DNA from 2 places in the Peribacillus sp. Hz7 genome. Region 2 is predicted to be linked to the other one. Evidence: riboswitches for the same ligand, from Rfam matches in the RefSeq annotation. Region 2 holds a riboswitch; the other holds the start of a gene.
What was found. Region 2 has a riboswitch for glycine ahead of gcvT (glycine cleavage system aminomethyltransferase GcvT). Riboswitches for the same ligand answer to the same signal wherever they lie in the genome.
Positions count from the first base shown of each region.

Region 1: it holds a riboswitch for glycine, as region 2 does, so the genes downstream of both, ACE199_RS00070 (amino acid permease) here and gcvT (glycine cleavage system aminomethyltransferase GcvT) in region 2, are expected to answer to the same signal.

Region 1 covers NZ_JBHHJV010000001.1:1,646-17,767, forward strand. The annotation lists gene ACE199_RS00015 (YsnF/AvaK domain-containing protein) at 1-127, shown strand, start outside; gene ACE199_RS00020 (YsnF/AvaK domain-containing protein) at 198-620, shown strand; gene ltrA (group II intron reverse transcriptase/maturase) at 1,536-2,726, shown strand; gene ACE199_RS00030 (heterocycloanthracin/sonorensin family bacteriocin) at 3,062-3,298, opposite strand; gene ACE199_RS00035 (hypothetical protein) at 3,807-3,992, shown strand; gene ACE199_RS00040 (hypothetical protein) at 4,147-4,428, shown strand; gene ACE199_RS00045 (IS110 family RNA-guided transposase) at 4,506-5,741, opposite strand; gene ACE199_RS00050 (SMI1/KNR4 family protein) at 6,387-7,265, shown strand; gene ACE199_RS00055 (LysE family translocator) at 7,420-8,025, opposite strand; gene ACE199_RS00060 (hypothetical protein) at 8,777-8,944, shown strand; gene ACE199_RS00065 (hypothetical protein) at 9,715-10,113, shown strand; glycine riboswitch at 10,554-10,634, shown strand; gene ACE199_RS00070 (amino acid permease) at 10,775-12,139, shown strand; gene ACE199_RS00075 (DUF3231 family protein) at 12,387-13,391, shown strand; gene ACE199_RS00080 (hypothetical protein) at 13,533-13,673, opposite strand; gene ACE199_RS00085 (SMI1/KNR4 family protein) at 13,757-14,581, shown strand; gene ACE199_RS00090 (DUF4275 family protein) at 14,660-15,100, shown strand; gene ACE199_RS00095 (hypothetical protein) at 15,423-15,833, shown strand.
Region 2 covers NZ_JBHHJV010000002.1:451,107-467,228, forward strand. The annotation lists gene ACE199_RS05800 (SAM-dependent methyltransferase) at 1-385, opposite strand, end outside; partial or broken gene ACE199_RS05805 (hypothetical protein) at 645-1,253, opposite strand; partial or broken gene ACE199_RS05810 (vitamin B12-dependent ribonucleotide reductase) at 1,554-3,509, opposite strand; gene ACE199_RS05815 (rhodanese-like domain-containing protein) at 4,013-4,396, shown strand; gene gcvPB (aminomethyl-transferring glycine dehydrogenase subunit GcvPB) at 4,465-5,922, opposite strand; gene gcvPA (aminomethyl-transferring glycine dehydrogenase subunit GcvPA) at 5,915-7,261, opposite strand; gene gcvT (glycine cleavage system aminomethyltransferase GcvT) at 7,279-8,385, opposite strand; glycine riboswitch at 8,475-8,552, opposite strand; glycine riboswitch at 8,556-8,644, opposite strand; gene ACE199_RS05835 (DEAD/DEAH box helicase) at 8,840-10,528, shown strand; gene ACE199_RS05840 (YqhG family protein) at 10,506-11,300, shown strand; gene ACE199_RS05845 (YqzE family protein) at 11,380-11,577, opposite strand; gene comGG (competence type IV pilus minor pilin ComGG) at 11,807-12,187, opposite strand; gene comGF (competence type IV pilus minor pilin ComGF) at 12,177-12,623, opposite strand; gene ACE199_RS05860 (hypothetical protein) at 12,607-12,945, opposite strand; gene comGD (competence type IV pilus minor pilin ComGD) at 12,932-13,366, opposite strand; gene comGC (competence type IV pilus major pilin ComGC) at 13,353-13,667, opposite strand; gene comGB (competence type IV pilus assembly protein ComGB) at 13,681-14,733, opposite strand; gene comGA (competence type IV pilus ATPase ComGA) at 14,699-15,742, opposite strand.

The DNA of each region.
Region 1 (16,122 bases), on a different contig from region 2:
ACGTCAAGTTCAGGAAACTCAGCAGGTTCAAGAAACTCTTAAACACGAAGAGGCACATGTTAATACAACTGGAAGTGTAGATATTATTACCGATGGTTCAGACTTTGAAGATATAAATAACAGGTAAAAACAAAAACACCTTTTCATAACTTAATGAAAAGGTGTTTTCACCATTTTTTTTGAGGGGGGCATTAAAGTTGCCTAATAAGCAGAATTCAACACATGATCATCACGAGGAAATAAGGCTTGAATTACATAAGGAAGAATTTCAGGTAAGTAAAAAAATTATTGAAACAGCAAAAGTTAATGTATTTAAGAAGACTTATACCGTAGAAAAGCAAATTTTGGTTCCAGTAATCCATGAAGAATTAATTATTGAGAAAAAGATATTAAATCCCGAAAGTACCACGGATACAAAAGTTGAAACGATACGTATTCCTTTAAGTGAAGAGCGTATTGAGGTAACGAAACACCCAATAATCCTTGAGGATGTCGAAATTTATAAGAAAAAAATAGAAGAACATATACAATTTAATGAAACTTTAAAGGAAGAGAAACTTCACATTGATACTATTGGAGATATAAGGGTAATGCTTGATAATCAAACACCAACTGTCTAAGATACTATAAAAATGTACATAAGAAATACACTCTAGCGTTGAAGTTTGGCCTTAAAATTTTTAAATAAAATATAATCCCTCTTAATTTATTCATCTTTTTATTAAGTACTTGCTTATTATCACGCAAGTTTTTTCAATGGATTAACAAACAAGGCGAAGAAAGCTCTTTGTTGTAGGATAGAAAGTGCTTATTGAACTACCATGAAAATAAGTTTCCCTAGACTTGAAAAAAAGCAATACTTAAGAAGACCCCGGCCGATCGTCAAAAAAAACGGGAGGGCGTGACTGGATTAAGGTCAGTATCAGTATTGACAGGTCCTATCCATTTTCATTCATTGTGGTGCAGCTCTGCTGCATGGGTGGCTAACGGGTACAATAGTTTAAGATCTAGCTGTCATTATGGCAGCTTTTCTTAGTGTGCCAGGCATGGCAACTATCTAGGTGGTGAAAGTCCACTGTGGGGGTACACATCGACCAACCACTAAGGAAGCGCAAGGTACTTATCGTGAGGTAAGGGCTGGAGGAAGCGTGGAATAAAATCTTGACTCGACGAACAGAAATCTGATACTAAGGCTTTATAAAGGGATTAGACTCCTAAGCAAGTTAAAGTCCAAAAGATGTGCGTAACTTTGTAGAGTAAATCAGGCGAGTAAAAGAGGAAAGATAGTTGTCTTACCCTGGGAGGTCTTGCGGATGTACAGAAGTACAGTCGAAAAAGGTTAGTCGCAAGAAGTCAGCAGAAGCCATAGTAATGAATCAAATTCATGAAGGGCCGAACAATTTATAGTGTTTCAACACCACGAATGCGTAAGTGACGTACTCCGAATGTGTTAATGGCGAAAGTATGAGCGTATCTCAAAGGATAACCAAAAATGGGGCTATCACTTACTACGTGAGAGGAAAGGAGAAACGAGTGTGAAACTTTTAGAACAAATTCTAAGTAATCAAAATATGAACGAAGCCTACCTACGTGTCTATAAGAATAGAGGTGCAAGTGGGGTTGATGGAGTAACAGTCAACGAACTAAAGCAATATCTGAAAGAGAACAAAGATGAGCTACGTCAGCGCATCAGAACAAGAAAATACCAACCACAAGCTGCCTTAAGAGTGGAAATCCCAAAAGAAAACGGAAAGATGCGCAAATTGGGAATACCAACAGTAGTGGACAGAGTAGTTCAACAAGCCATTCATCAAGTTCTCAGTCCGATATTTGAAGAACAGTTCAGCGAATTCAGTTACGGTTTCAGACCAAAAAGAAGTTGTGAGATGGCGATTATAAAAAGCCTGGAATTTCTGAATGATAGTCATGATTGGGTAGTCGACATTGACCTTGAAAGATTCTTCGATACCGTCCATCACGATAAACTCATGCGAATTATATCCAACACAATAAAAGACGGAGATGTCATCTCGTTAATCAGAAAATACTTAGTCAGTGGAGTCATGGTGAATGGAAAATATGAAGACACACCTGTCGGTACTCCGCAAGGAGGAAACCTCAGTCCACTATTGAGTAATATTATGTTAAACGAACTTGATAAGGAACTAGAGAAAAGAGGACTAAGGTTCGTGAGGTACGCAGATGATGCCCTTATCTTTGTGAAAAGTGAAAAAGCAGCAAACAGAGTAATGGATTCAATCGTGAGATTTATAGAAGAGAAATTAGGTCTGATAGTCAATGTAGAGAAGAGTAGAATCTCACGTCCAAAAGAATTGAAATTCTTAGGATTTGGGTATTATTACGACATTAATAATAAGAGATATCAAGTGAAACCTCACCCAAGTTCGGTACAGAAGTTTCAAAGGAAGCTTCGACAACTGACAAAACGAAACTGGAGTGTTCCACTAGACTACCGAATATTGAAACTGAAACAAGTTATATTTGGATGGGTAAACTACTTCAGAGTGGCAAAAATGAAAAAGCTGACTGAACGAATAGACAGAAAGCTTCGCTCCAGAATTAGGGTCATCATCTGGAAACAATGGAAAGTAGCGAAGAAACAAATTAAATCGCTTATTCAACTAGGGATTCCGCAGGAAGAAGCGAAGGGATTAACCTACTGTCGAAAAGGTTTCCGATTCATAGGATTATCAAAAGTCGTCTAAAGAGCAATCTCAAACAAAAGACTAAAGCAGAGGGGAGTCCCCTCTGCTTTAGAACATTATCTAAAAGTACACACTGTGATATAAATTGAAACGCCGTATACGTGATCCGTACGTACGGTGTTGTGAGAGGGGCGAAAATAATACATTTATTTTCCCTCTACTCGATTTCGACTAACGGTGCAGTTTAGTGAAAGAAGGAATTCCTAGTCTTTATTGTGCACTATATTTAATGTACTATAATATTTCCAATATGATATAGCAACAAAGAAGTCCCCCTGCGGCAGATCATGCGGGGGCACTTCTGTTTCATAAAAAAGCAATTTTTTGTTGAAGATTTACCAACCACCGCAACGCATGCCACCGCAATGCCAACCACCGCAACGCCAACCACCGCAACGCCAACCACCGCAATGCCAACCACCGCAATGCCAACCGCCGCACATCATGCCACCGCAACGCCAACCGCCAAATATTATTCTCGAATCCTGACTCTGAGGAACCATTGGAATTAACTGACCAACTTGGAAATTATCCATTCCCAAAGTTTGAAGTTCATTTTGAAAATTGAGCATTTTTACCCCCCTGTTTATTTAATAATTAGGTTGAACTGACATCTAACAAGAGATTTGAACGAAGAAATTTTGTCAGTTATGTGTAATTAGGAGATACTATGTGTACTATCTTCAACAGAATATGCTTACTTTTAGGTGGCTGTTACTGGTTTAAGAGCCTATTTCATGTTAGAAGTATCATAAAATGTTGTGTCTAGAAGTAACGATGGTGATTAATTTTATTCAACTTGTTTTAATTCTCAACGAAAGATCTCTTTAAGGGGAAGATTTTCTTTTGAAAAGGAAGGAACCCCGTCAACCTTATTCTTGTTAGGAACGAGAGGTGGACTACTACCCTTGTTTGTATAAGAGAAAGATTGTGAAGTATTACACTTAAACTATCGGGTGCATTACTGGAACAAGGTAATGTTTTTTTCTTATTCAAGTAACGAGCAGGATAATACAATAAGAAGAATATGTCTTATGTCTCATCAGATTCATATTATTCATTAAGAAAGGGATGATAACGATGACAAAATTATCTTATAGTGGTTTAAAATATGGGGAAAGTGATATGGAAGTAAAATTACTGGTGGATATACAAAATGATTGGTTTGAGGTAACGCATACGAAGGAAGTGTCTCAAGTAATGAATAAATCAACAGGTGAATATATCATAGTAAAACGAAACACCCTGAAATTTGAGGTTGTTTAATAGTACGAATTGATTGTGAAGTATTGTACTTAAAGTAACGGGTGGCTTTCCTGAAACAAGGAACAGCGCTAATTTTCATTTTAGGGCCAATTAATTGAATAAGAAATGCTAAAATTAAAACTAACTTATAATCACATTTTAGGAGTTAAAATCTATGTTCAAAAGTAGTGTATGGAAATACCTTTTATCGGTTGTTGTTTATGTTGTAACAATTCTTGCTGTTGATGATAATCATAAATTTGAGGAAAATTCTCTAATCAGTTTTGGAATCTTTACATTCTCTTATTGGATAGGTGTTTGGTATTGGAACAAAAGAAGAACAAAAGAAAAAGAACAAAAGATAGCAGTAAAATTTAAAACTTTTTGTTCAATTAAACCAGCTAATAGTTTGTCAATATTTTCCGATAAAAACTTAAAATATTTCATGCTATACTAAATTTATGCATACCAAATAACCTTCCAAGGTTCTGTGTTTGGAAAATTTTGGGCTATTTAGTTATTTATACTTTTAAACTAGGTTAGATCTTGGAAAGCCGATTTGCTTTTTAAAAGTGCATAAATCCAATGTAAGAGTTTATTAGCACATGCTATCACAGCTACTTTAAAGGGTTTTCCTTCTTCACGTTTCTTATCATAAAACTCTCGTAATCGCTTGTTACGGGGAATAATTTCATTTGTCGTTTTCTGCTTGCGACAATCTCGAATAGCACATTTAACGGCCATATACAAGGCCTGCCTTAGTCTGCTAGAGCCTCGTTTGGTAATTCGATTTAAAGTCCCTTTGAATGTACCAGATTCAAAGATACTGGGATCGATTCCGGCAAATGCTACTAGTTTCTTAGGATGATTAAACCGATCAATTTCCCCAATCTCAGAAATAATCGTGGCAGCGATTTTTTCACCGATGCCGGGGATTGACCGGATAATATTACATTCTTCAATATGCTTTGCTAAAGCATCTATCTCATCTTCAAGCGTGGATAGATGTTTTTTGTATTCAAGAAGCATATTAATATACATGTTCAAACTTAAAGAAAGGCTATGATATAGGGCTTTCTGAAATGGGTTTCGAGCTGCGGCAGCCATTAGTTTTTCTGCTTGATTGTTTGCCCATTGTTGTGAACGACTTTTACAGAACTCTTTAATTTTGTTAGCGATTGTTTCTTCGCCTGCTTCCAAAACTTCTTCTGAAGTAGGAAATGCTTGTAAAGTCAGTAAAGAAACATCCGAATATAAAGCTCCAAAAACTCCACAGTATTCAGGAAATACTTGATCCAGAACTGCCTGAAATTGCAGTTTGGTTTGTACAAACATGCCTGTAATATTTTCGTGTTGTCTTGTAAGATTACGAAGGTTCAAGAGCTGGATTCCTCTTTGTTTGTAAGGCTCTAAGTCTTCTTTATAGTACAGCCCGCAGAGGTGATAAGCGTCAATGATATCTGTCTTTACCTTGCGTAAACTAGAACTCTTAGCTCGATATGATATGAGAGGATTCACGATAATTAATAAATACCCTCTGTCCTCAAAATACTGGACAATTGGTGTGTGATAATGTCCAGTGGCCTCTAACACAATGGGAGGACGTCCCCCTGATACATCTTCTACTTCTTTAATGAAATCTAGAAGACTACTTAACCCTTCAAGAGTATGTGCTACTTTGAAGCTCTTTTTGTACGGCTGCTTTTTATCCAAGAATGCTTGAACCTGACTTTCACCTTTTGCTACATCCAGACCTATGACTGGATTCATCATTTATCCCCTCCTAAAAATCTATTGACCGGTAACCCCTATTCCTCCATGTAGTATCATAGCTTCGCTTGTTATACGAGATCATTGTCCCAACCAGCCTCAATCATGTTTCTACAAGTAGGGGGTGAACTGTTTAATGGACGGGATCGAGTCCCAAGGGCCAGAACCTTCTACCCCGGCTACCGCAATCATATATCGATATAAAAAAAGGTCAATCAGAAATATTTTCTTTTCTGATTGACCTTATAATACGAAAATCGGATACTTACTGTTTAAATGGCTCAATAGAAGAAGTCAAAGGAAATCATTTACTTGGGATAAATTCAGACTCTTTCTTAATAAATACCCATTACCTTACGCAAGAATTAAGGTTAACATATATGACTTAAGAAAAGAGATTAGCTATATTATGTGAATGGTAACTAGGAGGAGCCGTGTGCGTTAATTGCGCAAGCACGGTTCTGTGAGGGGGGAGGAATACAATCTACCGTGAGGTAGAGAGATTCCCTTCTACTCGACTAGCTGAACAAGGAATGCTTTATTTTATTGAATAAATAGAGGGTTTTTTATAATAAATATCGAAAACATTCATGTTAATTTGAATGTAGTATGACAAAGTAATCCGAAAGTATCATGGAGGAAGAGATGAAGAAAGTAATAAACATGATTAATCCAAGTTCGAAAGTGGATGGAGTGTCGTTAGTTGAATTGAAAAAAACAGAAAAAGCACTTGGTGCTATTTTTCCAGATGAATACAAGGAACTTTTTTTCGAAACGAATGGAGCAAAATTTGGTGATTGGACTTTGTTCCCTATTCAAACTAATGAACAAACAGCATTAACAATTGATATTGTAAAACAAAATCGGGAATTCAGACCAAATAATATCCCAAGTGAAATGATGTGTATTGGTGAAAATATCAATGGTGATAAGCTTTGTTACCGAATTAGAAAAAGATTTATGCAGGAACAAATCTATGTTTGGTATGCTAAAACTGAGAAAAGCGATTGTAAAGCATTAACATTAAAAGAATTTATAGATTGGTATGTACCTAAAGTAAATGCTAATAAGCCTAATAAACTTGGCACTTTTATGGTTGAAAGTGGAAAGTTTATTGTTACTGACCCATACTATAAAGTGGATGAAGAAGCTGAGTTGCAAATCGTACTTTTAAATGTGAAAAATGGTAATTGGACAGCTTCCATTTCTTATACTCCTGATGAAGTTGTTAAAAACTTATTTGTATTTTATGGGGAAAAGAAACCAAGTGGAAAATGGCATGTTTGCGATAAACAGATTGGAGTTGACTCTGCACAAGCAGGAATTTTTGACTTTAAAACATTTGGTAGAGACGAAGCCATCCAATTTGATGAGGTAGTTGCTTCAGATGCACAAGGGGGAGTTGTCTCAGATGGTGCGGTTTCAATGTCTGGTTATGGTGACGGAATGTACGAAGTGAAAGTAAAATATAACATTTCAAAAATGGTTGTTGGAGTGATGATTGACTTTGTAGATGAGGAATAATGTTATTCACCAATGAGCAGTGAAATACATCTTTGTTTATTCAGCTAACGGTGCAGGTTAGTTTAACAAGGTTGAAATAGATAATTTATTCCGGAAAAAATAAGACCCTTCGATTTAGGAAAATCAAGGGTCTTACCTAATGCATAAGAATAATCTAATTATGTGTCTTTTCAAGAAATAGCTTTATACCAAAACCTATCAGTATTGTTCCTGTGATTCCTTCAATAATGTTTTGTGTTTTAGGTTTTTTCATAAAATCACTAATATAATTGATTAAATATACATAAAGTAAAGACCATACGGCAGTCAATACAGTATAAGTGGTACCCATTATAACAAACGGTAAAAAAGTATTGCTTCCAGGGTCAACGAATTGAGGGAAAAAGGTTAAGAATAAGATAGCAACTTTGGGATTCAGGATATCTGTAAGGAACCCTTGTTTAAAACAAGATGTGCTTACAAACTTGCTTTTTTTGTTCATCTCAACGCTTGCTGTTTCTTCCTTTTTCTTTAAAGACCATAATGTCTTAACACCCAGATATAGTAAGTAAACAGCACCTACATATTTGAAGATAGAAAATAATAATGCTGATTTCACAATGATGGCTGAAAGTCCTAATACAGCAGCAGAAGTATGGATAAGAAGGGCACAACAAATACCTAAAACTGTTTTAAGCCCCCCGACTTTCCCAACGGTGACAGTATTTTTTGTAGCAATTGCAGTATCGGGACCGGGTAAAATGATAAAAAAAATACACATAAGGATAAACAGATAAAAGTTTTCCAATTTATCATCACCTTTCCAATTATGATATGGTAAAAATTCTTACACTGTATTATATATTAATCGTGTATATACTTGAACATAACCTTTGTTTGATTCAATTCCTTGTTGAACTACGAGGTGCTTTAATACAAGAACAGGACCGTCAATAGACGGTCTTTTTTTATGCTTTTAAGTTTCAAAAGTTATAAGAAAGAAGCGTATCAAAAAGTGCAGTTTATGGTGCTGTTAAGATGTTGCAATCAAGTGAACAGATACTGGTAAATGTACAGGTTTGATACTGGTGGGAATTGATAAAAATACCCATAGAATGAACCTTGCACGTGGAAAGGGAAAGGCGTCAATGTAATTTGCTTTACACTATACTGTTGAATATTAATATTCAAGTTTTGTTGTGATTTGTTGGAAGGGTATGTATGGGGGGCGGGGTATATAGTTTTGTGAGGTTAGCTATCAGAATATATAAGCACAAATTTCCACCTTCAGCATTTTACCGGCACTTTTACAGGGCTTGAACGTGTGAAGGATGGTTCAGGTTTTAAAGAAAATAATAGCAGTTGTTTCCTAGTAATTTTTTGGCTGTTGTTTTCACGAAAGTTATATAGTGATATAGTCGAAAATTCTTATTTGTGCTATACTAATGTGGTGATATCTCTTATTTATGTTATACTAATGTAGTGCGATTTCTTGTTTATGTTATAATTTAGTTGATTATACGGAGGTTTATATGGAAATTGTTATGTATCAGAATGAATGTTATAAGGTCGTACATAGATATGAATCAGGTTATTGGGAAATAAATAAGGTAAATGAGAAAAATAATAATAATGTTATTCTCGTAAACAGTATAGAATTACAGGCAATATCAGACGAAGAAGCAGAAATTAAGAATTAACTTAGTTTCTGCTTTTCTGCTGTATAGACTTCTTATTTTCAATATCTTGCTATAACCAATACATAATATATATCATTCTGAACAACCACCCCTATATATGATTTTACAGAAGCCCTTTTTCAAATATCCAGCTAACAAATTTCAGAAAAATAATTTTACCTCATAAATTTTCCTCACTTTGTCTTACTTCAGGGCTTAACGAAGTACCTATTAGTAAGGAAAAGTATTCAGTGTTTGCTGGTACTTTCCAAATAAAAAAAAAATTGAATATTAATCTTCAAAAATAAAAAGCACTTACTGGTGATTAGTTGCACTGGTAGGTGCTTCTTTTTTTGTTGTAAAAGCTTCTGTAAAGAAATGAGTTGATGCAGTACCCACAAAGTAAAAGATAATTTGCTTGTATTGCGTTTCTCTGCACATCAATTCAAGGTTTTGTTCAGTTTATTAGCTGTTTTCAATTCTAGCAAGTGAAGCATCATTCAAACGTACTGAAATTACATTCTTCCTTTTGTTTTCCAACTTCCCGAGCACCTCTTCACCCTATCCTTCAACTAGCTTTCACCCTACCTTCTACAGCCAATAAAAACAATTATTTCTGTTAGATTATATGGTATCATATACAATAATTGACTAAAAATGACTACATTTGTTAACGTTTGACGAATATCTTTGGTTCATCGCTGTAACAACATTTGAAACAAAGAACGTTTGAACAAAAGAAGTTTTACGCTTGATCGTATATAGGTAAATTAGGAAGGGTGATGTGAACCATGAAAGAAAAAAGATACATATACGTACATCCAAGTGGTGAGTATTTAATATGCACATTTGATAAACCTGATAAGATTTTAGAAGCACCAACATTTAAAGAAGCAATGAGAATTGCACCAAACTATATTGCATACGCTGAAAAAGGTAATACCCTTATTTTTAGGGATATGACCATTAAAATTAAAGATAATCCAAAACACCGTTTGAAAGATGAAGAACTTGCTAATGCACTACATGATGAAGGTGAACTTAAAAGTGCTGAAGATGGTTTTGCAGAATGGAATAGGATACTGATGAAACTGGACAATGGTCAAAGAATAAGATTTCTTGGAATGGTTTTTAATGATAGGTTCAATGCTGGTAAACCAGTTGATGTTGATGATTTACTGAATTACTGAAGGGGTGCTGTTGAAGCACTTCTTTTTGATATTATACAGAAGGGATTAATATGTTTGAAATGAAGGATCAATACATAGTAAAAACAAGTAAACGTGGAACTGAATACATAGAAACTGAAGCTGGTGCTTAATGTATCAGCTTCTTTTGCATTGGCATCCCTTTAAGCATTATTTCAATGTTCAGCAAAGAATATTTAGAGCAAAGAATTTTTGCTTTAATTGTAAACTTATTGCGATAAGCCTTATTGTGTACACGCTAATTATAGAATTTACAGATGAATTCTTTCGAACTGTACCCTAAATGAAATCAAAGATGATGAGAGATATGCCCTATCCACTATATTGACAAAATATTAATCTACTACTAAAATGGAAAATATTCAGAAATAATATTTTTAAATAATAAGCAAGCTATGATTGCTATGGATCACACTATAGCAGGAGCAGCTTCTGGAGAGACCGTGGGAATTCCACGGCGCCGAAGGGTTCACAATCTCAGGCAAAAGGACAGAAGAGTATTGAATATGTATTTGTTGTGCTGAGCGTTTTAGCATAACAAGTACTTATTTATTATTCTTATATCTTAGAGATTGGAGGACATCCAATCTCTTTTTTTATTGCTCTCGTTTCATATGTAAGCTTTTATTAAGGAGGCGCCATTATGGCACAACATGAATTAAAGAGGGGTTTATCAAATCGGCATGTTCAACTTATCGCGATTGGAGGCACTATTGGTACTGGGTTATTCTTAGGATCCGGCAAAGCGATACAACTAGCAGGTCCGTCCATCATCTTTGCCTATTTAATCGTAGGTCTTGCTATTTTTTTTGTGATGAGGGCGCTAGGAGAACTTTTGCTGTCTAAAGCAGGTTATCAATCGTTTACAGACATTGCCGAAGACTATCTTGGACCTCGGGCAGCGTTTGTAACCGGATGGACATATTGGTTTTGTTGGATTATGACAGCTATGGCTGATGTGATTGCTGTTGGGGTATATGTACAATATTGGTTTGATATCCCGCAATGGATACCTGCCATTATCTGCTTGATCATTTTATTAGGACTCAATCTATTAACCGTAAAGCTTTTTGGAGAATTGGAGTTTTGGTTTGCATTAATAAAGGTCATCACGATTCTCGCATTAATAGGCATTGGGATTATTTTGCTGGTGATAGGATTCAAGACAGATGCAGGAACGGTTACGATTCAAAATCTTTGGGAACATGGAGGGATTTTTCCAAACGGAATATCAGGCTTCTTACTTTCATTCCAGATGGTGGTCTTTGCCTATGTGGGTGTGGAATTAGTAGGTGTATCGGCAGCGGAAACATCCAATCCAGAAAAAAATATCCCATCGGCGATTAATAAAATTCCTTTAAGAATCCTATTTTTCTACGTTGGCGCAATTGTTATCCTATTGTGTGTTAACCCATGGACAGAACTAAATGCAGCAGAAAGTCCTTTTGTAAAAACGTTTAGTCTAGTAGGGATTCCAATTGCCGCAGGAATTATTAATTTTGTCGTATTAACTTCAGCTGCTTCTGCCTGTAACAGCGGGATGTTTTCAACAAGCCGAATCCTGTTTAATTTAAGCAAAAATGACCAAGCGCCATTGCATTTTGCAAAACTGAATAAGAATCATGTACCAAGTAGTGCGTTATGGATATCTGTGCTTGTCTTATTAGTGGGAGCTCTTTTGAGCAAACTTATACCGGAACAAGCTTTTGGAATCGTGACAACCATTAGTGCGATTTGTTTTATTTGGGTTTGGGGTGTCATTCTCATTTGCCATTTGAGGTACAAGAAAACACGTCCGCAATTACAGGCAAGATCCAAATTTAAAGCACCATTCACACCATTTATTAATTACGCTGTCCTAACGTTGTTTGCCATGATTCTCATCATTATGCTGGTTGCTGAAGAAACACGACCGGCCCTGTTGTTAACACCAATTTGGTTTATTCTATTACTTACTCTGTATTCAAATCGTCGAAAAAAGGAAAAAAATATAAAATTATCTACCTAGAAAAAATGAGGGAGCGTTTTTTAGTTTAACGAATGGGCTTGAATTGTGATAAGTATCTGTTTAAGGGGGGCACCGAAAGGGCCCCCTTAAGGCTTGTTAATGGCTACAAGAAGGGAGGGCTATCTAGAGGTATCAGCTAAGACCTTTTTTCTATTCGATAAATATAACTAGATTGTTCCGTTATATTTTTAACCGTTTGAGGGGATATTATTCCATGATGTATTCCATTACATAGGAGGTTGTTCTAATGGAAGATAAAACAAATATTCGTTTAACTGCTGCGGAAATGTCTAGTTTATGGACCCAATACATAAACGATACATTGGCTGTTTGTGTGAACAGTTATTTCTTAAAAAAAGTAGAAGATGAAGAAGTACGTCCTATTGTTGAATGGACGCTGGATACAGCCAAAGAGAATATTTCCATTATGCAGGAACTGTTTCAAAGAGAAGATTTTCCGATACCTATCGGGTTTACAGAACAAGATGTAAATTTACAAGCTCCAAGACTTTTTTCCGATACATTTTTCTTAATGTATTTACGGCACATGTCTACTCTTGCAATGTCAACTAGTAGTTTGTCATTAAGATTGGCAACACGGCCAGATGTGGTTACTTTTCATAAGCGTGTATTAAATAAAGGGGTTGAATTGCAGGACAAAACACGTGATTTAATGTTAAAACAAGGGACCTATGTAAGACCTCCTTATATATCTACCCCCGACAAAGTGGATTTCGTAGAAAAACAACACTTTTTAGCTGGATTTTTCGGGAAAAGGAGGTCCCTTACTTCAGTTGAAATCTCCCATTTATTTTTTAATATTGAAACAAATTCTGTGGGGAAAGTTTTAATAACAGGATTTGCCCAAACTGCTCAAAATGATGAAGTGAAACAATTTTTCTCAAGAGGAAAACAGCTTTCCAAAAAATATGTAGATACATTTAGCAAGTTTTTAATAAAGGAGGATTTATCAGCCCCTATGGGTTGGGATTCGGCTGTTTTAGATACAACAACAAATATTTTTTCAGATAAATTAATGATGTATCATGTCTCAGCAATGACTGCTGCAGGAATTGGAAACTTTGGAATATCATTGGCGGCAAGTCCAAGAAGAGATTTAGGATTAAAATATGCATCTTTAATTCCAGAAATCTCGTTATATGCCGAAGATGGAGCCAATATTATGATTAAACACGGTTGGATGGAGGAACCTCCACAAACAGATGACCGTAATCAATTAATACAGAATTAATTAGTACAATTGAAGAAATAGAATTGATCTTCAGCAATCGGGCGATATAGTTGAATAAGATGTACGGGAAATAAGAAAATGACGTGTACCATTCTACACGTCATTTTCTTGTTTTGACTTATAAACAGAATTCCTTTACTTTTAACCTAGCATTTTCTTTAATTTGCTCACCGTTTCTATTTGCATATCCAAATCAGTATGGGAGTAGATATCTAACGTAATGCCGACATTTGCATGACCGAGACGTTCACTGACAATTTTGGGATTGATGCCTTGTTTCATTTTTTATCTTGCATCTATTATTGTGAACGATGATAAAATTGATTAAAAAGGCAGTATTTTCTGTTTTATGGGAGTATTAGAGAATGAATGTAGAAGAATTATGGGAAGAAGAATTGGATGAGTATTTCAAAGGTGAAGTCGATTCAGAGATAGTAGAAAATATTCAGAAGGAATTAAATGTGGATTTGCCAGAATCATATATACACTTGATGAGGAAAAGGAATGGGTTCTATGTAAAAAAGAAGTATTTCCCGACTACTACTCCGAATAGTTGGGCTAATAATTCTGTGCATGTCGATTATTTATATGGAATCGGGGAAAATCCAGGACTACTAGATAGTATGTATTTGCGAAAAGAATGGGGAATACGCAGTAAAAAATTACTGATTATATCGGCAGACCCACCGATGTTTATTTGTTTGGATTATAGAAAGAGGAAAAATCCTTCGGTTATTTTCATCGATGTAGAGCAAAATCAAGAGATAAAATTAGCAAATGATTTTCAGGAATTTATAGGCGGACTTGTTGATTACATAGAGGAAGAGGAATTAGACCCTTATGATTCAGAGCTTTCTGAGGAGGAAATAAAAGATTACTATGCAAAGATTGATAATGTAATACAAAAGGGAAAGCCAGGAGAAATTGACCGTTTTTTCACAAAAATTCTCTCAACGAATAACGAGTTAATTCGTTATATGGTTGAAAAAATGAGACAATACGAAAAACCAAAAGTCCATTTTTATTTATTGCTTTTCTTATCCTGTTGTGCTGAAGGGGAGAATAAGGGAATCATAAAGGATGATTATTTATTAGAGGTTTTCAATGAACTTTCTCAAAGTAAAAATAGGGATGTTAGGGATTTGAGTTTGTATAGCTTAAAGGAATTACATAGGAGACTCAACGTGTAAGGTTTTAGTATATTTTTTAACAGAGATACGAATGAGACATGAGTATTATGTAGAGTAGGTGTCGTTTTGGAATATGTGATGGATTTAGTCTCTCTGCTTGAGAAGAAAAAAGTAAAGGTAACTGAAATACCTAAGTGGGGAACGTATCTAAGAAAACAATGGGAAGATAACTTTGCCAATCATCTTAGTGACAAAGAAAAAAATTCTATTTACCTTTATGATGAAGATGGCTGCTGTGGCTACCTATGGCATGTATTTAGCTGGGAAAAAAAGAAGTGCTTGAAAGAGGAACAAGCTGATCTAGCATTTAACAAAGAATCAAAACAATCTTGTTATGTTTTTTATCAGCATTCTAATGATGCGTTAATTCTTGAAAAGGCTTCATCTTTAAATGCAGATGATTTCCTAAATGAAGAAGATGTGTATGTAGTAGATAAGGAATTCAGCTGGACTTATGTGAGAACCCATGAAACAGGCTGGTGCGGTCCTTATTTCAGTAGAAAAGATAAAACAATCTAAAGTTATACAGCGGGTGGGGATCGGGGGTTCAAGTCCCTCACAGGTCATCGTCTAAACAAAGCTCAAATCCTTTTGTAGCAAGGGTTTGGGCTTTTTCTTACAGTCGTAAGGAATCCATTGTTTGTTTTTATGTGCTTTTTTGTCCGTTATGTCCAGAAACGATTATCAAACCGATTGGCTGTTTTCTTCTGCATTTCTTCATTTGTGTGTGAATTGAGGAAAAGATTATTTTATTAATTATTATTAATTTGGCAACAAATGAATTGAAACATCATTGATTCGGGAAACGTATAAAAAGAAAAATTTGAAAGGATTTAAAATGATGGACGATATTGATAAAGAACAGTCTGCTAAACGAGAAAAATCGTCAAGTCCTCTTAGAAAACTAATTAAACGTATTTGGTACGTTTCGTTAGCTGTGGGAGCTGGGGCAACCATGTTACAAGAAAAATTTCCGTTTAAGGAAATGTTTTGGATTATCTCTATAAGTTCACTAATCCTTGCTTTTTCTTGTGCTGTCATGCTCTTTAAAAAAGACCTTGCATTAGTAGAGCGTATTCTTTATTCAATCACTACGATAGTGTTATTGTTTATGAACCCTCATTGGTTAGACATTCCTGCTTATTCAACAAATAATCATAGAGTTGTTGAAGGGGACCTACGGAATTTGAATATAGAAGTCCATATAAGGCGGGAAGTTATTTACATGTTAAAGTTCAAAATAAAGAATTGAAGTTGCCGACAAGTGTTCTAGAATCACATTCTGATAGATGGTTTGTCATTCATTATCTTCCAAATTCAAAATTCATCACGGACTACAAAATTCTAACCAAACAGGAAACGCAAGAAAAAATGAAAAAAGAATAAATGTCTATAACGATTGTTATGGTGACTCTTATTAAGCTAACAGATGGCTAGAGTTCAATAAGTGCAAGCCATCTTTAGCAGCCATGACCTTCAATAATCGGGAGCGTTTCTGAAATAACTGGAAACGCCTTTTTCTTATTTAGCTAAAGGATGCA
Region 2 (16,122 bases):
CGTTGGATTCTCTCATATCATTAGCACAATCTTGTAAAGCACTTAAACGATGCTTCCTAAGACCTTCTATATCATCGAAATAATCCCATTTATAATTGTTTTGAACTTTTTGCATATGCTCCATTGCGTGTTCAATATCCTGAAGACCTTTATTTTCTAGATCTTCATCCGAATGATAATAAGCAATATCGCAAGCTGTTACGTCTAAACCTAATTTGTTACCAACAGCAGTTAATGAACAAGCTCCTGCTGGACAATCGAGTATTTTCTTTCCTTGTAGTTCTTCCTCAGAGAGCGAAAACATATCCAAATACTCTTCAAAAGTTCTCCCAATAAAAACAATTCTTTCTAAATCTAACTTTGAACTCTGCTCAACTTTACTCAACTAAACTCACCTCTTCTAAAAAATCACATTTATTTTACCACAAATGGATTGGTAATAATAACCTTCTTCAAATCCGCTTCTTCGACAATCTCCCTTTAACGGAACAACTTATTGTCACTCAACAGTTTCTCAATCGATTTTTCAATTCAGATGTTCTTTTTCTTTTCACTATAAAAACACCCCTTTAGATAAAAATATCCAAAGGGGTAAAACGGTACAACTTTATTTTAAATCCACAACTTTTTTACAAATCATATTCTTATAGTCCACACTTTAATTGTGCGCCACAGTTTGTACATGTATTGCAGCCGCCAATATCTTTTACTTCTCCTTTTCGACAAACAGGACAAGTATTGCCCACTTCAGAACCAATCGTTACATTCGTTGAGCGAAGTTCGTTAATCGTATCAACTAATACAACTTTTTTCTTATCTGCAGGTTTTTCCTCTGTTTGGACTTCTTCATCCAGCTGATTTTCCTCAGCTTTCAGCGTCAATACTTGGCTATCACGGCTACCATCTACATAAACTGTACCGCCTTTTGCGCCGCCTTTGTATAAGCGCTCATATACTTTTTCTACTTGATCCACTGTATAACCTTTTGGCGCATTCACCGTTTTACTAATTGAGCTGTCAATCCAGCGTTGAATAATACATTGAACATCCGCATGTGCTTCTGGCGTTAGTTCCATCGCTGAAATAAACCATTTTGGAAGCTCGTTTGCATCCACTTCTGGATGACGATCTAAATATTCTTGAACGATATCTGCTTTTACTTCAATGAACTTCCCTAAACGTCCGCTTCGGAAATAAGTAAATGAGAAGTATGGTTCAAGACCTGTTGATACTCCGACCATTGTTCCTGTACTCACTTTTGTTACTCTCCTATTTTTAGGAGGGCGGGATTATCAGTACCCGCTCCATATGTCGCCATATGGGTCAGACTATATCATCAACCGAATGTTTGAATTTACTTGGATGATTTTCATTTCGGTTGTCAGGCATGTAGTCGTTGAGGGGTCAGCCACGACTTCCCTGCGGATTGTCTGCACCTTTTGATTTTTACCTTTACGTACTGGCAAGGTACAGGTACAAAAGGATACTCAGAGTTTCCCGCATATAGCCCGATTTGCACGATGCAATTACTTGCATCGGGGGCAATATTATTTACCCGTAGGAGCAACTGTCAATAGATGCGAATTACGAATACCTGATTCAACAATGCTTTCGCGAATATCTTCTGGCATCTTCTTCATGAAGCCAGTTTGAGTGAATCGCTTACGTAATTCCATCGTTTCCTCTTCTGTTTCACCAACAAGGAATGGGAAGCTTCCTTTTTCTTTAGCAAGCTCTACAGAAGCACGGTAAGCAGTCGTTGCAATTGTTTCAAACACTTTATCAACTAATACATTACCTTCTTCAGAACCATACTCTGTTTCACAATAAATAAGTAAGTCATGAAGTCCCATAACACCTAAGCCAACACGTCTTTCACCAAGTGCTTGCTTTTTATTTTCATCAAGGAAATAAGGTGTGGCATTAATGACGTTATCTTGCATTCTAACGCCGACTTCAACAGTACGTTTCAGCTTTTCAAAATTCACTGTTTTTGTATCTTTATCTGCCATTTCAGCAAGGTTAACCGCTGCTAAGTTACAAACGGAGAATGGTGCTAGTGGTTGTTCCCCACACGGATTTGTAGCAACAACTTGCTGCCCATACGCTTTAGCATTTGTCATTTCATTCGCATTATCAATAAAGAAAATCCCTGGTTCTGCTGAATATGTTGCACAAATATTAATTAAGTTCCAAAGCTCTTTAGCGCGAATTTTACGATATACACGTACTTTATGGCCTGACTTTTGCCACTCGCGTACATCGCCGACATTATGCCATTCTGCGTTGTAGTGAGCCATTTCATCCGCATCATAGCTTTCCACGTCTGGGAAGCGAAGATCGTAGAAATCATCGTTTTCAACAGCTGCCATAAATTCCTTCGTTAAACAAACGGAAATATTAGCCCCTGTTAAGAACTCAGAATTATGAACGCTGTAATTGCCGCCTGTGCGCAATTTCGTTTCTGCTTCTTTAATGATTTTCTCGTTAAAACCGCCTAAACCAGGAATTTGTTTATAATTCACAATTCCTTGGTACATCGCTTCTTCTTGTTCTGTTAGCGGTGTAAATTTCAATTTATCTAACGCATATTTTTTAATCGTTTCGTCCTTTGTGTTTTCCACTAAATAACGAAGAATGCGTGGGTTTTGCATTTTTGAAATAATGAATTCAATGATATCTGGATGCCAGTCCGAAAGCATGATCATCTGTGCACCGCGGCGACTACCACCTTGTTCTACTAAATGCGTCAATTTCGCAATGTCATCTAACCATGACACAGAACCTGATGATTTCCCATTTACACCTTTTGCAAGCGTGTTTCGTGGACGAAGTGTAGAACCATTTGTTCCAACACCACCGCCGCGGCTCATGATTTCCATCACTTGCTTACGGTGCTCAGAAATTCCTTCACGAGAATCCGGTACAAATGGCATTACGTAACAGTTAAAGTATGTGACATCTGTATCCGCTCCCGCTCCATATAATACACGTCCTGCAGGAACAAAATTTAACTCTTTCAATTCACGATAAAATTTCTCAAACCACTCTTGTCTCTTTTCCTCTGTTTCTTCAACAGAAGCTAAGCCTGTAGCATTACGCTTCGCAATTTGCTCATAGAAAATTTCAAGTGGTTTCTCAATGACATCTAACGGTCGGTTAACGATGCCTGTTTCCACTTCCTCTGGTTTATCTAACACACCGCGGAATTCTTCTTCCACTAACACTCGGGCCTTTTTCGCCTCCCAGTCAATGCTTACGATAAATCCTAAGCCTCGTGCAGGGAATTTAGGATCTTCTTTAATCGTTAACACAACGAAATCGCCCTCAGTTAATGTCACTTTCTCTGTGTCCTTAAATGAGTAGCGATCAATCATCACAAGGCGTGAAACCCCTTTATGTGTCATCTTCATATCAGGTGTAATCGGGTGAACGGGAGCAAATAAAGAAATATCCTTATTCAACCTTTCGACATTAACCTTTGAAGTGGAATTTAAAACAACCGACATATTGTCCTCTCCTTATTCGTACAAATTCTTAAACCTCTTCTTGCTGTAGAAATGTGTATGTAGCCCATACATTGCCGTTTCATTAAGCAGTAATATAAATCTATCATACGCATTCTTTTTAATCAACATATAGTATACACTTAATTATTTTCTATACTACATGTTGTGTCCCCTTCTGATTTTTTTATTTTTGTCAAACGTCAAAAGGCTTAATTTGTGTAGAAAAAAGGAGAATAGGATTGATTTTTAATTATTTTTGGAGATATTTCGATAAATTTCAAACTTGCAATTTCATTATGTATTTCCAACCTAGGTCTCTCAAGGAAAGTAGAAACTCCTGTTCGTTCTACTAAAAAATAAAAATATTTTTTTCTCTTGATTTCTTAATCTTTGTGTATGCAAAATGCCTTTGTTCTTTGTTAAAATTTATTTTGATTATTAACTGGTGCAACTATATAATAAGAGATGTCTGTATGTTGCTTAGGTAGAAAGGAGTTTTACGTTTGGATTTTTTATATTCACTGCTCATCTTCATTGTAATTGTTGTTGCTTATTCCCTATTTACATGGTTTCGCCAAAAACGAGCTGTTACACCTCTTACACAAGAAGAATTCATTGCAGGATATCGTAAAGTACAGCTAATTGATGTACGCGAGCCAAATGACTTTGAAAATGGTCACATTTTAGGAGCAAGAAATATCCCGCTAACTCAACTAAAAACACGCCTTGTAGAAATTAGACCGGACAAGCCTGTGTATTTATATGCACAAAGCGAAATTGTAAGCGGTCGAGCAGCTCTTTTACTAAAGAAAAAAGGGTATAAAGAACTGTTTCATTTAAAAGGCGGGTTCAGAATGTGGACCGGTAAAATTAAAAAGAAAAGCTAAGAAACTTATTCTGTATAAAATGCATAAAAAAATCCCTACTTTATATAAAAGCAGGGATTTTTTCATGATTATTTTTGATAACGTAACACAGGTTTTCGAGCAGCAAGTGTTTCATCTAAACGTTTAACTACCGTTGTGTGCGGTGCTTCTTGCACGATTTCTGGTGATTCCTCTGCTTCTTTCGCAATTTGAATCATCGCATCAATAAAAGCATCCAGCGTTTCCTTTGATTCCGTTTCTGTTGGCTCGATCATCATTCCTTCTTCCACATTTAATGGGAAGTAAATAGTTGGCGGATGGTAGCCGAAATCAAGCAGCCTTTTCGCAATATCCAGCGTACGTACACCTAGTTTCTTTTGACGACGACCGCTGAGCACGAACTCATGCTTACAATGACGATCGTAAGGAAGGTCATAGAAAGGAGCCAGGCGACGCATCATATAATTCGCATTAATAACGGCATTTTCCGTAACCGCTTTAAGACCATCTGGACCCATTGAGCGGATATACGTATACGCACGGACATTAATACCGAAGTTTCCATAGTACGGTTTTACACGACCGATAGCTTGTGGTCGGTCATAATCTAATACATATTGATCCCCTTGTTTTGTAACAATCGGCTTAGGTAAAAACGGAATTAAATCCTCTTTTACACCAACTGGACCTGAGCCAGGGCCACCGCCTCCATGCGGACCTGTAAATGTTTTATGAAGATTTAAATGAACCACATCGAAGCCCATGTCTCCTGGACGAGCTTTCGATAACACAGCATTTAAGTTCGCTCCATCATAATACAATTTACCACCAGCATCATGCACAATTTTCGCAATGTCTAAAATGCTTTCCTCAAATAATCCAAGTGTATTTGGGTTTGTCAGCATTAATGCAGCTGTATCAGCACCTACTACACGCTTTAAATCTTCTAAATCAACTAAGCCGTTTTCATTGGATTTCACCGTAACCGTTTCAAGACCTGCAACCGTTGCAGAAGCTGGGTTTGTACCATGAGCTGAGTCTGGTACGATAACTTTTGTACGACCTGTATCTCCATTTGCTTCATGATAAGCACGAATCATCATTAATCCCGTCCATTCACCATGCGCTCCAGCTGCTGGCTGTAACGTGACTTGATCCATTCCAGTAATTTCAATTAAATGCTCTTGCAAGTCATACATCAACTCTAGAGCCCCTTGAACCGTTTTCGCTTCTTGGTACGGATGAATATGAGCAAATCCATTTAAACGAGCAACATTTTCATTAATTTTTGGATTATATTTCATCGTACAAGAACCTAGTGGATAAAACCCTGAATCTACACCATGATTTCGCTTAGAAAGAGCCGTATAATGACGCATAATATCAAGTTCTGATACTTCAGGCAATTCCGCTTCTTCAGCACGAATATATTCCGCAGGTAAAATATCATCTAATGAAACTTCTGTTACATCCATCTCTGGTAAACTATAACCAATACGACCTGGTGTACTGATTTCAAAAATTAACGATTGGTCTTGATTATTCATGATGATCCCCCAATTCATTAGCAAATGCATCAATTTCTTCTTTCGTTCTAAGCTCTGTTACAGCGACAAGCATATGATTCTGTAATTCTGGATAGCTGCTTCCTAAGTCATAACCGCCGATAATTCCCTTTTCAAACAATCGATTGTTCGTTTCTTGATAAGAAGCAGGCAGCTTCACCACAAACTCATTAAATGAAGGACCATCAAAGACCACTTCAAGCCCTTGTTGCTTTAGTACTTGTTTCGCATAATGAGCTTTTTGAATATTTTGAACGGCCATTTCTTTTACACCTTTTTTGCCTAGAGCAGTCATGGCAACAGACGCTGCCAATGCATTTAAGGCTTGGTTAGAACAAATATTAGACGTGGCTTTATCACGACGAATATGCTGTTCACGCGCTTGAAGTGTTAATACAAATCCGCGCTTACCATTCTCATCAACCGTTTGACCGACAAGTCGACCTGGCACTTTACGAACAAGCTTATTTGTAACAGCAAAATACCCGCAATGAGGTCCACCGAACGAAGATGGAATACCAAATGGCTGTGCATCTCCTGTCACAATATCAGCTCCTAATTGACCTGGAGGAGTTAACGCCCCTAACGCAAGTGGATTGCTGGATACAATGAACATCGATTTTACACTATGAACGATTTCTTCTATTTCTTTTAATGGTTCAATTCGACCGAAAAAGTTCGGATATTGAACGATCACACCAGCAACTTCATCTGTTATCAATTCCTTAAGCGCCGCTACATCTGTTACACCGTCTTTGTAAGGAATTTCGATTACTTCAACATGTTGTCCTTTTGCATATGTTTTTACCACATCTCTTGCTTCTGGATGAACAGTTGTTGAAAGGAGGATTTTTTTACGACGTGTTTGACCTGCGCTTAACATCGCTGCTTCAGCCAAAGCTGTCCCGCCATCATACATCGAAGAATTGGCTACATCCATACCTGTTAGCTCACTAATCATTGTTTGAAATTCAAAGATTGCTTGCAGCTCTCCTTGTGAAATTTCAGGCTGATATGGTGTGTACGCTGTGTAAAATTCTGAACGAGAAAGCACATGATCGACAATAATCGGTGCGTAATGATCATATACTCCCGCTCCTAAAAACGATGCATAGCTTTTTAAATCTGCATTTTTTCCTGCTAATTTCGTTAATTCCTTCAATAAAGCCGGTTCCGATTTCGCTTGTTTAATATTATATTCGCCTTGAAAACGAACGCTTTCCGGAATATCACTAAAAAGTTCATCAACTTTAGAAACCCCGATTGCTGATAGCATTTCTTTTTGATCTTGTTCTGTCATCGGTAAATAGCGATGTTTCATTTAAATAACCTTCCCCTCTAGTTTCGTGGTCGTTTATAAAATGGTGTTGCCGTTGTAACAGCTTTTAAGCGTTTTGAACGAATCTCTACTTCGACTTCAGTGCCCAGAGTAGTAAATGCTTGTTCGAGCAGTGCCAACCCAACATTTTTCTTCAAAGTTGGTGATTGAGTTCCCGTCGTAACTTCTCCAATTAACTTCTCGCCGCTGTAGACTTTATAGCCATGACGCGGAATCCCGCGATCAATCATTTCCAATCCAACTAGCTTGCGTGGAGCTCCATTTTCTTTTTGAGAAGCAAGTACTTCTTTCCCTAAAAAGTCTGCGTTCTTTTCCGTTTTAACCGCAAAGCCAATGCCACCTTCAATCGGTGTAATATCAGCGGAAAGTTCTTGACCATACAATGGCAACTTCGCTTCAAATCGAAGCGTATCGCGCGCACCTAATCCGATTGGTAAAATCCCTTCTTCTTGACCAGCCTCTAACAATTTGCGCCATAGTTGCGGCCCCTCTTCAGAACGGCAATAGATTTCAAACCCATCCTCCCCTGTATAACCAGTACGGGAAACTAGTGCTTGAACACCATTAATATTCACACCATCCTTGAATTTAAAAAATCCAATTTCACTCAAATCTGAATCTTTCGTCAACTTTTGAAGTACCGTTTCTGCAAGAGGCCCTTGCAACGCAAGTTGTGCATATTCACTAGAAACATTAACAAGCTCTACATCTTCAATAAGGTGTGATTGTAGCCATTCAAAATCTTTATCGATATTTGCGGCATTCACACAAAGCAAATAGTCCTGTTCTGCTCTTTTATAAACAATTAAATCATCTACTGTACCGCCATTTTCATAGCACATCGCTGTATAAATTGCTCCACCTGCTTGCAGCTTGGATAAATCATTCGTAAGCATTTTTTGTAAGAAAGCAAGACTCTGATTTCCTTTAACTTCAAACTCACCCATATGCGAAACATCAAACAACCCCACTTTTGTGCGAACTGTTTCATGCTCCTCCTTAATTCCTGAGAATTGTACAGGCAGTTCCCAGCCTCCAAAATCAATCGTCTTGGCACCACTCTCACGATACACTTCAAATAATGGTGTTCTTTTTAAATTCGTCAATGAATTCCCTCCTTCAATAAACTTGTTAACGCGAAGATATTCCTCAAAAAAGGCATAAAAAAGGACAGAGAAAGCCTATCATAGCTTTTCTCTGTCCTGAAACCTGAAAGTTTACCTTATACAAGGCTTTCCCCTTTGGTGGTCACCTATTGTGACACTCTCCAGAGTTGCGTCCAGCAAGAGTTCTTTTGCCTGAGAGATTCACAGCTTCGTTTGCTCCTTCGGCGCTACATGACGTAGTCTCTCCCCTTGCCTTCATTCGCTTATAAAATTGTCACGTACTGCTCATACTATGAAAAACAAATTATGCTTTTCTTCAAGATACTCTCATCCTACCTTAAGAGAGATATAACTGCAATCATTTTTTATAAAATAAATTCTAAAAACTGATCATTTCCGAGTATTTCACAATAAAACATTCGTGTTTAGAACAATTTGAAAGGGGTTGGAGCGTGTGAAAATTGAAATTACCTCTGATTTAGAATGGAGTGATAATTTTTTAACGAAAATTAATGAGGATGGGCCCTGGGCAAACTGGGAGCTGTATAAATTAGCAATAGAAGTCACTAAAGATCTTGTTATTTCTGATTTTGAAGGATTACAGGCACCTAAATATTTGCCTTATTTAAAGCCGTTACCTCATCAGCTTGAAGCAGCTAGGCAAGTAGTGGAAGAAATGAATGGAAAAGCCATTTTAGCAGATGAAGTAGGACTTGGAAAAACGATTGAAGCCGGTTTAATTTTAAAAGAATATATGATTCGCGGCCTTGTCAAAAAAGTATTAATTCTTGTACCGGCTTCCCTCGTCACTCAATGGGCGTTTGAATTAAATACAAAGTTTCATATACCAGCGGTTACACAAAGAAAAAGCTATGTATGGGACTCTTGCGATGTAGTGGTGTCCTCGATTGATACCGCTAAAAGGAAGCCGCATAGTGAGATGATTTTAAATCAAGATTATGATTTTGTCATTATTGATGAAGCACATAAACTTAAAAATAATAAAACAAAAAATTACGAGTTTGTCCAAAATCTTAAAAAAAAGTTTTGCTTATTGCTAACAGCAACACCTATTCAAAATAAGGTGGAAGAAATCTTTCACCTCGTTTCTCTATTAAAACCAGGACATTTAGGAAATGCCAAATTATTTGCCGAAAAATATAAAGGAAAAGGACGTACCATCCAAGAAAATCAGCATCTAAAAGAACTCGTCAACACGGTGATGATTCGCAACCGCCGGGCAGATACGAAAATCGAATGGACGAAACGCCAAGTTGAAACGATTATTATTGATTTTTCTAAAACAGAACAAGCTCTATATGATGCAGTTTCGCAGTTTAAAGTCCATTCAGATGGAGTAGGACATTCCTCTTTTTCAACGCTCACACTCCAAAGAGAAGCATGCAGTAGTCGCGAAGCTGTATATTATACATTAAAAAATATGAAAGCGAAGTATGAAAATCCATCTGCAGCCTTTACAGCGATGATTGACAACGTCTTACAAAAAGTGAACGAGACAGAACAGAATTCCAAAGCTGAAAAAGCGCTGGAGTTAATTAAAAAAATCGATGATAAAGTCATTATTTTTACGGAATATCGTGCCACACAGCTCTACTTACAATGGTATTTGCAGCAAAATGGCATTTCTTCTGTGCCATTTCGCGGCGGCTTTAAACGTGGTAAAAAGGATTGGATGCGTGAGCTGTTTCAAAAACAAACGCAAGTCTTAATCGCAACAGAGGCTGGAGGAGAAGGTATCAACCTTCAGTTTTGTAATCATTTAATTAATTTTGACTTGCCGTGGAATCCAATGAGATTAGAGCAGCGAATCGGACGTATCCATCGACTCGGACAAGAAAAGGATGTCATGATTTATAATTTTGCAACTCGAAATACGGTGGAGGAACATATCCTTAAACTCTTATATGAAAAAATTCATTTATTCGAAAAAGTAATCGGTGAACTAGATGATATTTTAACAAAACTAGATATTCACAATATCGAAGAGTATTTAATTGATGTCGTTGGTGAGTCCAAATCAGAAGGAGAAATGAAAATTAAAATGGACAATTTATCTTCCCTCATTCAATTTGCTCAACAAATGAAAGATGGTGACGTTCATGCAGCAGCAGGACATTCATAAATTTTTACTCACATACTTTGAAGCGAATCATTGTGAAATACTTGAAAATCATAATACTTATTTAACTGTTCAATTAACAATTGAAATGGATAAAGAGTTAATGAACCGCCCTTTTTATTGGCACTACCTTGAAAAAACAGGCGGCATCCCTAATCCTTCACAATTAACATTTATAACAGACAGCCAAAACGTACCAGAAAATATAAAAGGAGAACATATTTATTTCGGTTCACCACGTCTTCATCAAATTATTGAATCAACAAAAAAACTAGCTAGCTACATTCGCTTATATGAAGATAAACAAACAAACGGCCAACAAGTTTCTCTATTTCCTTGGTTAAATCTGAATGTAAAAATCTCTTATCAATGTGACCGCAAAAAAGATATTTTCCAATCCGTCGGGCTTAATCTTATTACCGGGGAAATCGTAAATGAATTTCATAATCACATTTTTTCTATTAAATTAACACCTAAAATTCCTGATTATTCTTTCACACTCTCTCCGCTCATTATGCCTAAAAGCGGATTAACCAGATTGGATCGTTATATTCGCCAAAACTTTGAGCAGGATGATCATACTTGGGCAGAGCAAGCGGTGCAGCGATGGAATAATGACCTCCGTTTATTAGAACATTTTTACAACGAAAGTGAAGAAAAAAGCGAAAGCTACTATACAGAAAAAGAAGCGTTAAAAGCTCAATACGAACCGAAAATACACATTTCAATCGTGAATGGAGGGTTATTTTATTTATCTGATTATAAAACATCATAAGTTGAGCCTTCCTAGAAAAACAACTTCCTCTCTGCCTTGAATATTTATTGATCTATAACGAAAGAAAACAGATGCCTAATTAGGACATCTGTTTTCCTTTTTTCATTTTCTTAAAAAACATCGATAACGCAAATGGAACAATGCCAAACCAAGTAGAGACAGAAGAAGTACGCTCTCCCTTCCTTTGTTGACGATTTTCCTTACGTTCTGTTTTTGTTAAATTAAAATATTGAACCAATTGTTGTGTCAAGTATTTAATATAAGCATTTGTTGACATAAGCATCACCTGCTCATAAGCATACCCATTTTTTCTTGGCTTTATACGGCATTTAACAGACGTCCTACTGTATCCTTGCTCCAATCTGCTTCGTTATGTTAGCAATCGATTTCCAGCTTCTTGGCCCGTATACTTACCTTTGTTTAGCAAACTGTTTACCGCCCGTTATTTTCCCGTTCCCATAAACCCTGTTAACTATATTGTATTCATCCCTAAAAACACCTATTGACTATTTTTCCACCCATTCTGTTACCTTTCCTACATTCTTATCATAATAAATTAATACCACTCCCTTTCTGTTATTGACTGTAGATCCGTATAAATAAACTGAAGCAACTTCCTCATTTTGATTTACCACTTCATAATACACATCACCATTTGGATACAGAAGGATCGCCGGCTCAATTATGACTTCTTCTAATTCGCCCCATTCTCTTTCCAAATCACGAACAGCTAAGCGCAATAAATGATCAGACATTAAGGTTTCTTCCACTTCTTTATAAAAGCGTTTATCCAGAACAAATTGCTCCATCATATACCCTGCCAACAAAATGAAAGAGGTCGAAACAACAAGTACAATTGGCGACGCAAAACCTTTTTCATTCTTCATTTACGTTAAACTCTTTCTTAAAATATGGATGGAATGTGCGACTATATTGCTTCCCACTATAATCCGTAACTTTTACACTAATTTGGTTTCCCTTCTGGTTTACTTGAAAGTCAGCGACATTTTGCAATAAAATTTCATGTCCTAAACCCTCTACTTGGCGCCGTACGATATTTTGATACAATTCAACCGAAGCTACACTTCCATTCGTGAGCAAATACAGTTTATTATTCTTTACTGTTTGATTCTTCGATTCCCGCAATTCTTTTTGCAACTGTATCGAAAAAACTTCCCATTCCTTATGGTTGAGCTGCTTGTTCGTTATACCATTGGGATACATAACCAAAAAGATTTGTAAAACAAAAAGAGAAATCATCATGAATACGACGAGTGATATGAGCATTTCAACCATCGTAAACCCATTACTTTTTTGTAGCATCACACACCTCTTCTCTCTTACCAAAGGCGTTTTGATACTGGATGCAACCCTCCACCATTTCAGGAAAGCCGTTTGGTACTCCCCAGTTCAAAGTAAACAGATGATTTTGGCGCTGGATTTCTATAGACACAGCCTCAATCTCTCCATCTGCAAATGCAGTTAACTTTTCATATAATAGATAATGCGCTTCTGTCCTTAACAACATGTTTTTCTTATTAAGCTTTAATTGATCGAATATAGGAAATAACGCAAATACAATAAATAAACACATGGATAACGCTGCTAGCATATCTAAATAAATATACCCGTCACACTTTTTCAAATTTAAATCTCCCTTTACCAATATACACTGTTAATTTATATGTCTCGTGCTTTGATTGAACATGCATAATCCCTGATGTGATGGCTGTACCGACACTATTAAAAGTAATTCTTTCTCCTAATGTCCGATTCTTAAATGTAATATGGGAAGGAAGTGTTCTTTGCAGCGTATAATCGCCTGATGACGAAGACACTTTATAATTATCACTATACATATAAACAGTTGTCTGTTGCTCATGGCTTATAGCATATTGCTGAGCGTAAAAAAGATCGTCTCCAAATTGCTTGACAAACTGTTTTATTTCCATCCTTTCTATATATGGCGGATATAGATTGATGCTTAATGAAACAATTAAAAGAAAAATGGACAAAACCATCAAAATCTCAGTTAACGTATACCCTCCGCTGTTATTCTTTAGCATCAGCTGTTACCTTTCCATCGCTATCAATGCTAACTGCTCCTCCATTTGGACATGTAGTCTGTATTAAGTAACCTTCCGTTTTTAGTTCCGCTACATCAGCTGGCCATTTATTATGATCAATTTCATAAGCTTGTACCTGAGACTGTACCATTTTCACAAATGCTTCACATCCTTTTGTCTGAACCGTCGATTGATGCCTCGTAATATTCGGTATCGTAATGATTAATAAAACGGAAATAATGAGCAAGACAATGAGCATCTCGATGAGAGTAAATCCTTTTTCATTGCGTAATCTTTTCAACAAAAGCTCCTCCTTATAAGCCATTAAGTAATGAAAACATTGGCAATAATACAGCTAAATAAATAGAGACAATAAGCAGACCGATGAATGAAAACAACATAGGCTGAATAATACGCATAATCATACTCGTTCTCTCTTCAATTCTTTCTAACAATAAACGACTATAATGAAATAATTCTTCATCAAGTCTTCCGTACTTTTGACCGTTTGCTATCACAATATAAAGGTTCTTTTCAAAATAAGAAAGCTTCTGAACAATCGCCTCAAACTGCTTTCCTTCTAATAACTCGCGCTGCATTTGGGTACATAGCTTTTTATAAAAAGGCTGTTGCCTGTTTTGCGCCAATAGCTGTATGCTCTCATTAATAGAAAGACCACCGGACAATAAGCCGCTAAACTGACTTGCAAAAAAGTGGGTTTCATATAAGCGAATAAGCATCCCAATAACCGGGATATGCAAGATAAGTCTTCTTTGAGTAAGGGGGCATAATTGGTTAAACCAATATCGTTTAAGTAGATAAATGAGGATACACAATAGAAGTAAAATGATAGGGATTTTCGGGAGAATAGCCGAGATAGCTAATATACTGTTCAAGAATATATTGTGTTCAATATGCATCGAAGCAAAAAGCGTCTCAAATTTCGGTAAAAGTACACGTTGCAAAATAAAAAACACATTACCAATAAAAAAGAGTAGAAAAATTGGGTAAATGAATAGCTTCTTTATTTTGTCCAAGTCTTCCGCTCTCTTCGTCCAATATTTCCCTCCTTCCTTTAATGCTCGCGATAACTCACCATATTGCTCTCCATAATAAATATAACTTACAAGTTGAGAATGAAATTTCATTTCGGCTAAAACTTGATGTAAGGCCTCACCATTTTTTAACTGTTCCATTCCTTCCTGTAAATCTTCTTGTCTTTTTTTCGACTCCTGAAACGTTAAAAAACGAATTGCTTGTGCTAAAGAATAACCATGTTCCAACAATTCCCCAAGCTTTAGTAAAAATGAAGCTTGCTCCTTTACCTTCCATTTACCCCCTCTCATCAATAAATACCAATCTTTCAAATTCTTTGTTCTCAACAAAGCCCATCGCTACAGCTTTACCGATTTCTTCTTTCAACGTTCGATGGCGAGCTTCAATATTCTCTCCTTTTACCCCTTGTAACACTTTCACTAAATCTCTTCCATAAAGAAGTTCATACACACTTGCTCGCTTATTTGCAGCACCGCCTACTGTTCTTCGATTTTTTAATTCGACTAAACGCTGTGCCGTTACAGCAATTAAACTTTGTTCAATTTCTAACCAGCTTACACCAAACTCTAACAGCCGTGAAATAGCTCCGGTGGCATCGCGGCTATGCATCGTTGTTAACAGTAAATGGCCGGTAAGTGCCGCCCTAATGGCTATTTTAGCTGTTTCTGAATCACGAATTTCTCCCACCATAATCACATCAGGATCGTGACGTAAAGCTGCCTTTAAACCAACTGAATACGTAATTCCCGCTTTCTCATTAATTTGAACTTGCAATACGTTTTCGGATTGATTTTCGATAGGATCTTCAAGAGTAATAACATGGCGGTTATACAATTCCTGCACATGATGAAGGATGGAGTACAGCGTTGTCGTTTTACCTGATCCAGTCGGACCTGTGAAAATAATCATTCCATGTGAGTGCTTTAAAAGAGAAATCAATCGTTCGGTAGTGGTTGGAAAAAGAGAGAGTTGGTTAAGTGGCAGAATGTTTTGCTGGGGAATTAAACGAATGGCTAAACTTTCAACATATGCTGTAGGTAATGTTGATAATCTAAGTCCAATCACTCGATCTTCTAAATGAAGCGTAATCGAACCGTTTTGGGGTCTTCTTTTTTCACCGATATCCATTGATGCGAGATATTTTAGATGAGAGATAAGACGTTCTGTTTCTTCAAAAGAGAGAGTTTCTTGGGGAATGAGTCGATTATCGATTCGAAATCGAACGAGCGGACCTTCTTTGCGAGGCAAAATATGAATATCTGATGCAGCTAACCTGATAGCACGCTTCAAAATATCATCTGCCGTTTTTTCAATAGACATGCCTGAGCATTCACCTCCTCATTTTCTATGTTTCCAAGTTTCGACACTTTTTGGGGGAAATCCTTCTTTTTTTCAAAAAAAATTTATTTATTTGGCGATGTCATGATTATACTTTCAATGTTTGCGTATCAAAATTATTGTTAAACAAAGTTACTTATTTACAACTCAAAAACAACCAGTAAATACCACTTATTAAATAACCTCATTTCGTTCATATTACTTATAGGTTCTGTTCTATTACACTTTAAAGCCATCTAATGACGGTTTTAAAAAACACCAATTGTTCACAATTTACTAACTTTTAAGCATTTTATAGCTTTTGTATATAATTAAACACTATTAACCTGTGTAAAATGTGAACATTTTCTAAACAAAAAGTG